Regions from separate parts of the Kitasatospora sp. MY 5-36 genome, predicted to be linked through region 3. Evidence: riboswitches for the same ligand, from Rfam matches in the RefSeq annotation. Region 3 holds a riboswitch; each other region holds the start of a gene.
The links. Region 3 has a riboswitch for cyclic di-AMP ahead of AE652_RS49170 (transglycosylase family protein). Riboswitches for the same ligand answer to the same signal wherever they lie in the genome.
Positions count from the first base shown of each region.

Region 1: linked by a shared signal. The riboswitch ahead of AE652_RS19320 (M23 family metallopeptidase) and the one ahead of AE652_RS49170 (transglycosylase family protein) in region 3 are both predicted to bind cyclic di-AMP.
Region 2: linked by a shared signal. The riboswitch ahead of AE652_RS17350 (LysM peptidoglycan-binding domain-containing M23 family metallopeptidase) and the one ahead of AE652_RS49170 (transglycosylase family protein) in region 3 are both predicted to bind cyclic di-AMP.
Region 4: linked by a shared signal. The riboswitch ahead of AE652_RS49225 (transglycosylase family protein) and the one ahead of AE652_RS49170 (transglycosylase family protein) in region 3 are both predicted to bind cyclic di-AMP.

Region 1 covers NZ_LFVW01000275.1:9,588-11,779, forward strand. Annotated here, with positions in the region: gene AE652_RS19310 (alpha/beta fold hydrolase) at 1-494, opposite strand, end outside; gene AE652_RS19315 (YiaA/YiaB family inner membrane protein) at 577-867, opposite strand; cyclic di-AMP (ydaO/yuaA leader) riboswitch at 1,063-1,221, shown strand; gene AE652_RS19320 (M23 family metallopeptidase) at 1,234-2,082, shown strand; gene AE652_RS19325 (hypothetical protein) at 2,176-2,192, opposite strand, start outside.
Region 2 covers NZ_LFVW01000238.1:4,662-6,853, forward strand. Annotated here, with positions in the region: gene AE652_RS17350 (LysM peptidoglycan-binding domain-containing M23 family metallopeptidase) at 160-1,137, opposite strand; cyclic di-AMP (ydaO/yuaA leader) riboswitch at 1,140-1,340, opposite strand; gene AE652_RS17355 (MFS transporter) at 1,692-2,192, shown strand, end outside.
Region 3 covers NZ_LFVW01000101.1:15,180-17,371, forward strand. Annotated here, with positions in the region: gene AE652_RS08375 (hypothetical protein) at 1-292, shown strand, start outside; cyclic di-AMP (ydaO/yuaA leader) riboswitch at 743-913, shown strand; gene AE652_RS49170 (transglycosylase family protein) at 900-2,192, shown strand, end outside.
Region 4 covers NZ_LFVW01000210.1:10,552-12,743, reverse strand. Annotated here, with positions in the region: gene AE652_RS15555 (cytochrome P450) at 1-506, shown strand, start outside; cyclic di-AMP (ydaO/yuaA leader) riboswitch at 728-896, shown strand; gene AE652_RS49225 (transglycosylase family protein) at 902-1,807, shown strand; gene eno (phosphopyruvate hydratase) at 2,184-2,192, shown strand, end outside.

The DNA of each region.
Region 1 (2,192 bases), on a different contig from region 3:
ATCAGGCCCATGGCGCCGCGCATCAGGGCGCCCTGCGGCGGGTTCTCGACGAAGGCGTTGAGCAGGACGATCCCGGCGACCCGCTCGGGGGCGTCCCCGGCGGCCTTGACGACGGTCGCCCCGGTGTACGAGTTCCCGGCGAGGACGGCGCGCTCGATGCCGAGGTGGTCGAGCAGGGCGAGGACGTCGCCGGCGAGGGCGGCCGGGCCGTAGTCGTCCCAGGTGATCGAGGATTCGCCGAAGCCCCGCAGGTCCATGGTGACGACCCGGTGGCCGGCGGCGACGAGCAGCGGGCGCAGGTGCCGGTACGCGGCCCGGCTGTCGAGCATGCCGGGGAGCAGGACGACCGGGGTGCCGTCGCCCTGCCGGGTGTCGTCGTAGGCGATCCGGCCGCCGGGGACGGTGAGGTACTGGGTGTTCGGGGTGATGGTGCCGTTCATGGGGTCCTCCTCGGGCCGCCGGTGCGGGGCATCGGCGGTGCTGCCGATAGCCATAAAGCTAAGGCTAATAGCCTTAGCCGTCAAGCGGTCGGGCGTCGGAGGCGTCGGAGGCGTCGGAGAAGAGGGGGAGGGGTGGTCAGACCCCTTCGACCTTGAATGGGTCGTGCTCGCTGAGCAGCTTCTCCAGCCGGGCCTGGTCCACCCGGGTGACCATGTCGTTGGACTCCTGCCGGTCCCGGATCACCTTCGCCAGAGTGAATGCGGAGCTGACCGTGAAGAGGAGGCCGAGTCCGAGGAAGGCCCGGGTCCACCCGCCGACCGGCAGGTAGACGATCCCCACGGCGAGGGCGGTGCCCGACAGGGCGAAGGACAGGACGGCCTGGAGGTAGTAGGCGGCCGTGGTGCGGGTCTGCATCGGTGCGCTCATGGCGTCAGGATGCTGCGGCCCGGCCGGGCCGCACATGAGTAGGCGTACTCAGATGGGGCCGTGCATGAGGGACCGTTCGTTGACGTCCGATCACCTGCTGCGGGGCTGTTCCGAACGGATGGCTTGGAATCAGAGCCTCCTAGGATTAACGTTTGATAACGCAGCGCGGTTGTCAACGCCGTACCCAGACGGCACCGTGCGCCGTCGCCTAATCCCACCGACCGGCCTCCGGGCAGGTCAGGGAGCCGGGGAACCACGTTCCTTGGGGTGAATCGGCGGGGCTCCGGCCCGGCCGTAGGAGACCTTCCTGCTCCGAACCCGTCAGCTAACCCGGTAGGCGCGAAGGAAGGAAAGGAGCGCGCCTCCGTGGCGTCGACGCACACCCCGGCACACCCGGCCGGCTTCGCAGCCGGTACCCAGCTCCTCGACCACCCCGGCCCGGACGGCCCCGAGGCCTTCGGCCCGGAGGACTTCGCCGCGGAGGCCGAGACCAACCGCCACCGGATGCCGCGTCAGACCCGCGGAACCTCCCCGCTGCTCGGCGTCACCGCCGTCGCCGCCACCCTGGGTGCCACCGGCTTCACCTCGGCGACCCCGGCCGCCGCCCCCGCCATCGAGGCCCCGGACGAGACGGCGGTCGCCCTCTCCGCCGACCCCGGCCTCGCGCTCGCCGCCCGCATCCAGAACCAGGCCGACAGCCAGCGCACCGCCGCCGAGGAGACCGCCCGGCTCCAGGCCGCCCAGGAGGCGGAGGCCAAGGCCGCCGCCAAGGAGGCCGAGGCCAAGCGCGCCGCCGAGGAGGCCGAGCGGGCCAAGGCCGCCGCCCTCACCCTCCCGGTGACGGACTACCGGCTCTCCGCCCACTACGGCCAGAGCGCCCGCTACTGGGCCAACCTGCACACCGGCCTGGACTTCGCCGCCGACACCGGCACCCCGGTCCACGCGCTCGGCCAGGGCACCATCACCTCGGCCGGCTGGGCCGGCTCGTACGGCTACCGGATCGTCGAGACCCTGCCCGACGGCACCGAGATCTGGTACTGCCACCTCTCCGCGATCACCAAGGGCTCCGGCAAGGTCGCCGCCGGCCAGCAGATCGGCAAGGTCGGCGCGACCGGCAACGTCACCGGCCCGCACCTGCACATGGAGGTCCGCCCCGGCGGCGGCGCCCCGGTCGACCCGGAGCCCTGGCTCCAGCAGCGCGGCCTCAACCCCTGACGCACCCGCCCTGAGGCACCCGCCCGGGCGGACCCAGCGCGAAGCCCCCGGCCCGGAGCACCAGCACCGGACCGGGGGCTTCCGCGCGGCGTCTCACTCCTCGGCGGGCA
Region 2 (2,192 bases), on a different contig from region 3:
ACGAGGAGGTCCTCATGCGGCCGGGCCGGCCTGGGCGTGTCCCGCGCCCATGTCCGCCGTGCGGCGATCACCCGGTCGAGCGGTCACCCGACATGACCATCCCGGGCGATCGGTTCGCCCGCAGCGGCGGTGGTTCCTGGTACCCCGGAGCTCTCGGGGTCAGAGCGCGACGCCGTGCGCGCGCAGGTAGGCGACCGGGTTGATGTCCGAGCCGTACTCCGAGCCGTTGCGGATCTCGAAGTGCAGGTGCGGGCCGGTCACGTTGCCGGTGGCGCCGGAGAGGCCGATCTGCTGGCCGGCGGTGACGGTCTGACCGATCCTCACGCCGATCGAGGAGAGGTGCGCGTACTCGGCGTAGTGGCCGTCGGCGAGCCTGATCTCGACCTCGTTGCCGTAGGCGCCGCCGTTGCCGGCCTTGACCACGACACCGTTGGCGACGGCGCGCAGCGGGGTGCCGGTGGAGGCGACGAAGTCCTGGCCGGTGTGGTGGCCGGAGGCCCACATCGAGCCGGCCACGCCGTAGGCGGTGCCGAGCCGCGGGCTCGCCAGCGGGGCGACGAAGCCGGAGGTGGCGGCGGCGACCGGAGTGGCGGTCACGGCCTGGGCCGGAACGGCGACCTGGAGCTGGGTCTCGAGCTGCGCGGAGGGCTTGGCGGCCTCGGTCTGCACCTGGACCTGGGCCTGCGGCTTGGCGGCCTGGGTCGCCGGAGCGGACGGCTTGGCGGGCTTGGCCGGGGCGGCGGGCTTCGCCGGGGCGGCGTCGGCGGCCGGGGCGGCGTGGCCGGACAGCGCGAGCTGCTGGCCCGGGAAGATCAGGTTCGGGTTGGCGCCGACGACCGAGCGGTTCTGCTCGTACAGCGCGTGCCAGCCGCCCTCGACGTTCTTGGCGTCGGCGATCTTGGACAGGGTGTCACCGCTGACGACGCGGTAGCTCTCCTGCGTGGCCTGGGCGGCCGGAGCGGCGGCCTGCGTGGCCTGCTTGGCCTCGGTGGAGGCGGCGACCGGAGCGGCCGGGGTGTGGGCCTGGGCGCTCATCGCGGTGACGAGCGGGAGGGCGAAGGACACACCGGTGACGGCGGTGGCGATGCCGATGCGGGCGGCGCGGGGCAGGGCGATACGACGAGCCTGTGCAGGCATGGAATTTTCCTCTCCGACGCCTGCGAGGTGAGCTGTCGGGTTCGGGCTGGAGTTGCCCGGCCGCTTGCGCGGCTTCACCCCAAGCCGGTCCTGGACGCCCGCGCCCTGAGGCGCGAACTCCGGTCCGGCGACTTACCTGTGGGTCCCCCGCTCCTGCCGTACAGAGTTCGTTTCGAACCACCGGGCAGCGGCAGGACTCGGCGTTCCACCCGGCGGATCCGTCCGGACTGGCCGGGCGGTCGCTGAACTAAAACCCATCCGTTCGGGTGAAGCAATGTCGATCTCTTGAAACGGCAACGATCCCCCCTGTCCCAGTGACCCTCCGCAGGCCCGGGCCCACGGTGCGTACACAACCCATTCACCGCCCGCCACTGATCCACGACCCTGCGCCGAGATCGGCCACGCCGCGCACCCGTCCGCTCACGCACCGCCAGCCGCCAACACACCCACCGGTGACCCTTGTCACGTGCGCCTCGGCAGCGCAGGATTCGCCCGTGGCCACCTCCGAGGCCGGCACCCTGCGCCTGGGCACCGCGCAGGGTCGCTGGGTACTAATGGCGACGGTGCTCGGCTCCAGCATGGCGATGCTGGACGGCACCGTGGTGAACGTCGCGCTGCCCCGGATCGGCGCCGACCTCGGCGCCTCCCTCGCGTCCCTGCAATGGACCCTGAACGCCTATCTGCTCACCCTGGCGGGCCTGATCCTGCTCGGCGGCGCGCTCGGCGACCGCTACGGGCGGCGCAAGGTCTTCCTGATCGGCGTGGTCTGGTTCGCCGTCGCCTCCGCGGCCTGCGCCGCCGCGCCGAACATCCACGTGCTGATCGCCGCCCGCGCCGTCCAGGGCATCGGCGGGGCACTGCTCACCCCCGGTTCGCTCGCCATGCTCCAGGCCGTCTTCCACCCTGACGACCGCTCGGCGGCGGTCGGGCTCTGGTCCGGCCTCGGCGGGGTGTCGGCGGCGGTCGGCCCCTTCCTCGGCGGCTGGCTGGTGGACGGCCCCGGCTGGCGCTGGATCTTCCTGCTGAACCTGCCGCTCGCCGCCGCCGTGATCGCG
Region 3 (2,192 bases):
CACCGGCTCGCAGCGCCCGGCGCTGGCCCCGCTGGTGATCGGCCCGGAGGCGGACTCCGAGCTGCTCGCCACCGCCGCCGAGGAGACCGGCTGCCCGTCGGCCGCGCCGCTGGGCGCCTACCCGTCGGTCGGCCAGCTGATCGCCTCCACCTACCTGGCCGCGCTGCCCACGCCGTCCCCGGAGGACCTGGCGCGGGCCGAGGCGGAGGCGGCGGCCGCCGCCGAGGCCGAGGGGGTCGTGGAGGGCTCCCGTGGCGCCCACGCGGCCGCCGAGGGGCCTGGCGGACGATAAGGACACCGCGCGCGGGTTCGCGCGCACCGAAGGGCCCGGAACGGATCGCGTTCCGGGCCCTTCCGCGTACTTCCCCCACCCCGTCCGTCCCGTACGGGAGTCACCCGGCAATGAAGGGGAATGTCCGTTCTGGCGCTATTTGAAAGGAAATAGGGAGCGTGGATTCACATGCTCCGATCGCGACCGCTCCCCCACCCGCCGGAGTGCGCCACTCCGCGATTCGACGCACCGTCACGCCACTCCTGAGGCGGAGCCAGTTGTCGGCTTCCACAACAGCATTGCCTGAAAACGATCATTTACGATCATGGCGAGTGGCAATTTTGGCAGTTTCCACTAAACCGTGATGCACATCACAGTGGTTTGCAGTTTGAACTTAAGTCTGATTAACGTGCTCCCCGTTCGTGACCACACGAACCCGGTCATCCGCAACGCCGAGTCCTGCCGTCGGATGTCCTGGAAGCGCGAAAACGCACCACGGCAGGAGCGGGGGACCCACAGGTAAGTCGCCCCGGACCGCTCTCCGGAACGGTCCAGGGCTAGGGGTGAAGCCGTGCTCACCGCACGGCCGGGCAACTCCAGCCCGAATCCGACAGCTCACCTCGCAGGCGTGGGAGAGGACCACGTCTTCATGCTGCCCACCAACGGCACCCGTCTGTCCGGCCGTACCCGTCGCGTGATCGCCGCCCTCGGCGTCGCGGGCGTCGGCCTCACCGTCCCCTGCCTCACCACCGGCACCGCCTCGGCCGCCTCCGTCGCCACCTGGGACAAGGTCGCCCAGTGCGAGAGCGGCGGCAACTGGAGCATCAACACCGGCAACGGCTTCTACGGCGGCCTCCAGTTCACCTCCAGCACCTGGTCCGCCTTCGGCGGCACGGCCTACGCGGCCCGCGCCGACCTGGCCACCAAGGACCAGCAGATCGCCGTCGCCGAGAAGGTCCTCGCCTCCCAGGGCCCCGGCGCCTGGCCGGTCTGCTCGGTCCAGGCCGGGCTCACCAAGGGCGGCGCCGCGGCCGCCGTTGACACCTCGGCGGGTTCGACCGCCGCCAAGCCCGCCGCGCCCGCCCAGAGCGCCAAGCCGGCCGCTCCGGCCGCTCCGGCCGCGAAGCCCAGCGCCAAGCCCGCGCAGCCCCAGACCCCCGCCGCGAAGCCCGCCGCGCCCGCCCAGGGCGACGCGCAGGCCTCCACCGACTCCGCCGCCTCCGGCAACCGGAGCGACTGGGTGCAGCAGCGCCAGCAGCAGGCCCAGGGCGGCGACTACACCGTCGTCGAGGGCGACTGGCTGTCCGCGATCGCCGACCAGCACAAGGTGCAGGGCGGCTGGCAGCGGCTGTACGACCTCAACCGCGGCACCCTGACCGAGGGCCCGGACACCATCTACCCGGGCCAGCAGCTGTCCTTCGGCGGCAACGGCCAGGCCCGGGCCGGCCAGTCCTCCGCCGGCACCTCCGGCTCGGACTTCACCTGGTTCGACCGCTCGCAGAAGTCCGGCCAGTCCGCGAACGGCGGTGCCGTGAACGCCCAGCCGACCGCGCAGCCCGAGGCCCCGGCCGCCAAGCCGTCCACCAAGCCGGCCGCGAAGCCCGCCACCAAGCCCGCTCCGCAGCCCCAGGCCCAGACGCAGACCCAGACCCAGGCGCCGGCCGCGACCGGCAGCATGGCCGCCGCGGTCTCCTTCGCCGAGTCGAAGGTCGGTCAGGCGTACGTCTACGGCGGCACCGGCAACGGCGGCTGGGACTGCTCCGGTCTGACCCAGGCCGCGCTGCGCGCCGCGGGCGTCTCCGTCCCGCGCGTCGCCGCCGACCAGGCCGCCGCCAGCACCCACGTCTCGCTGGACAGCCTCCAGGCGGGCGACCTGCTGTTCTGGTCCAACAACGGCAAGGACTCCGGCGTCTACCACGTC
Region 4 (2,192 bases), on a different contig from region 3:
GGCTGCTGCAGGAGTCGGTGGTGCGCGGGGAGAGCGCGCTGCTGGAGACCGGGATCGAGGAACTCCTGCGCTACGACGGGCCGGTGGAGCTGGCGACCTGGCGGTTCGCGACCCGTCCGCTGACCATCGGTGGGGTGGACATCCCGGTCGGCGACCCGGTGCTGGTGGTGCTGGCCGCGGCGGACCGCGACCCGGCCCGGTTCGCGGCGGAGAACACCCTGGACCTGGCCCGGAAGGACAACCCCCACCTGGGCTTCGGGCACGGCATCCACTACTGCATCGGCGCTCCGCTGGCGCGGCTCGAAGGGCGTGCCGCGCTGGCCACGCTGCTTTCCCGGCTGCCCGATCTGCGGCTCGCGGAAAGCCCGGAGAATCTGCGCTGGCGGGGTGGTCTGATCATGCGTGGCCTGCGCGAACTCCCGGTGGAATTCAGTCCGGAGAGCCGTTCCCCGCACGCCCCTCCGCACCCCGTTCCGGATGCCTCTTCGACGCCTCCGACCTGCTGAGATCACGCTGACGGGAGGTCGCCGATCGCCCGCCGACGGGGGTGTGAACACCCATCAATCCGGACATAACGCCGCTGTTGGTAGGCGATCGGACACGGGCCGTAATTGTTGTGTGATATCGGTGATATGAGCTTGTGATTGGTCTGATGATCTGTCTACTCTCCCTGGAGTTCGCAGCTGCGGACCTCGTACGCGGAACGCCGAATCCTGCCCGCCGCGTCACGGGAAACCGACCAGAACCCTGGGCAGGGGCGGGGGAACCAGGTTTGTTGCCGTCTCCCCACGGCTTGGGGTGAAGCCGCCCGAGCGGAATCGTTTCCGCTTACGGCGGCCGGGCCACCTCCCGGTCCGAACCCGACAGCTCACCTCGCAGGCGTACGGAGAGGGACCTCTTCATGCTGTTCGTTGGAACTGGCCGTCACCGTCGTCGCACCCAGGCCGAGAAGGCCATCGCCGTCGCCGGTGTGGCCGGCGTCGGACTCGCGATGCCGCTCCTCACCGCCACCGGCGCCTCCGCCGCCCCGGCCTCCACCTGGGACTCCGTCGCCCAGTGCGAGAGCGGCGGCAACTGGAGCATCAACACCGGCAACGGCTTCTACGGCGGCCTCCAGTTCACGTCCAGCACCTGGAAGGCGTACGGCGGCACCGCCTACGCGGCGCAGGCCAACCAGGCCAGCAAGGCCCAGCAGATCTCGGTCGCCGAGAAGGTGCTGGCCTCGCAGGGTCCGGGCGCCTGGCCGGTCTGCTCCCAGAAGGCCGGTCTGACCAAGGGCGGTGCCCCGGCCTCGGTCGACACCTCCTCGGACGCCAAGCCGCAGTCCGCCCCCAAGCAGCAGGCCCCGAAGCCCGCCGCCAAGCCGGCCGAGAAGCCGGTCGCGCAGAAGCCCGCCGCCCAGAAGCCGGCCCAGAAGCCCGCCGCGCAGCCGGTCCAGCAGGTCGCCCCGCAGCAGCAGGCGCAGCCGCAGACCCCGGGCTTCTCCGGCAAGGCCGGCTGGGACGCCGACGCCAAGGTGTACTGGTACCAGAACAACGGCGGCTGGTACTGGACCAGCCACCAGAGCATCTACCAGCAGTACGCCGGCCAGGCCGCCGCCCAGCCGCAGTACGCCCCGCGCGCCGCGCAGCAGGCCCCGCAGGCCGCCGGCCACGACTACACCGTCCGTGCCGGTGACACCCTGTCGACCATCGCCGCCGCGCAGGGCGTGTCCGGCGGCTGGAGCGCGCTGTACGAGCAGAACCACTCCACCGTCGGCGGCGACCCGAACCTGATCATGCCCGGCCAGGTGCTGCACCTCGGCTGAGCCGCCCCACCCGACGCCGGGACCGCCCGCGGCCGGCAGCGCCCCGCGGCCGGTGGTGCCCCGAAGCGGGGAGCACCCGCCGCCGGGGGCGCCCGCCGCCGCGCCGGAGCGCTCGACACCGACGCCGCTCCACCCCGCCGTCCGAAGGGGGCCGGTCCTACCGGTCCCCTTCGTCCGCATTCGCCCGCTCCGGTGGGACAAGCTGGGACAAGCAGGTGAACTACCGGTGGGTAGCAGGGCCACACGGTGAGACGGGACCGAGGCCGACGCGGCCACGGCAGCCCGGGCGGTTAGGCTCTGGTCGTAACGACTCCGCAATCGTCCTGCTGGCAGCACCACCGTCAGACCGGACCCTGCTCTCGCAAGGAGATGCCTCGTGCCGTCC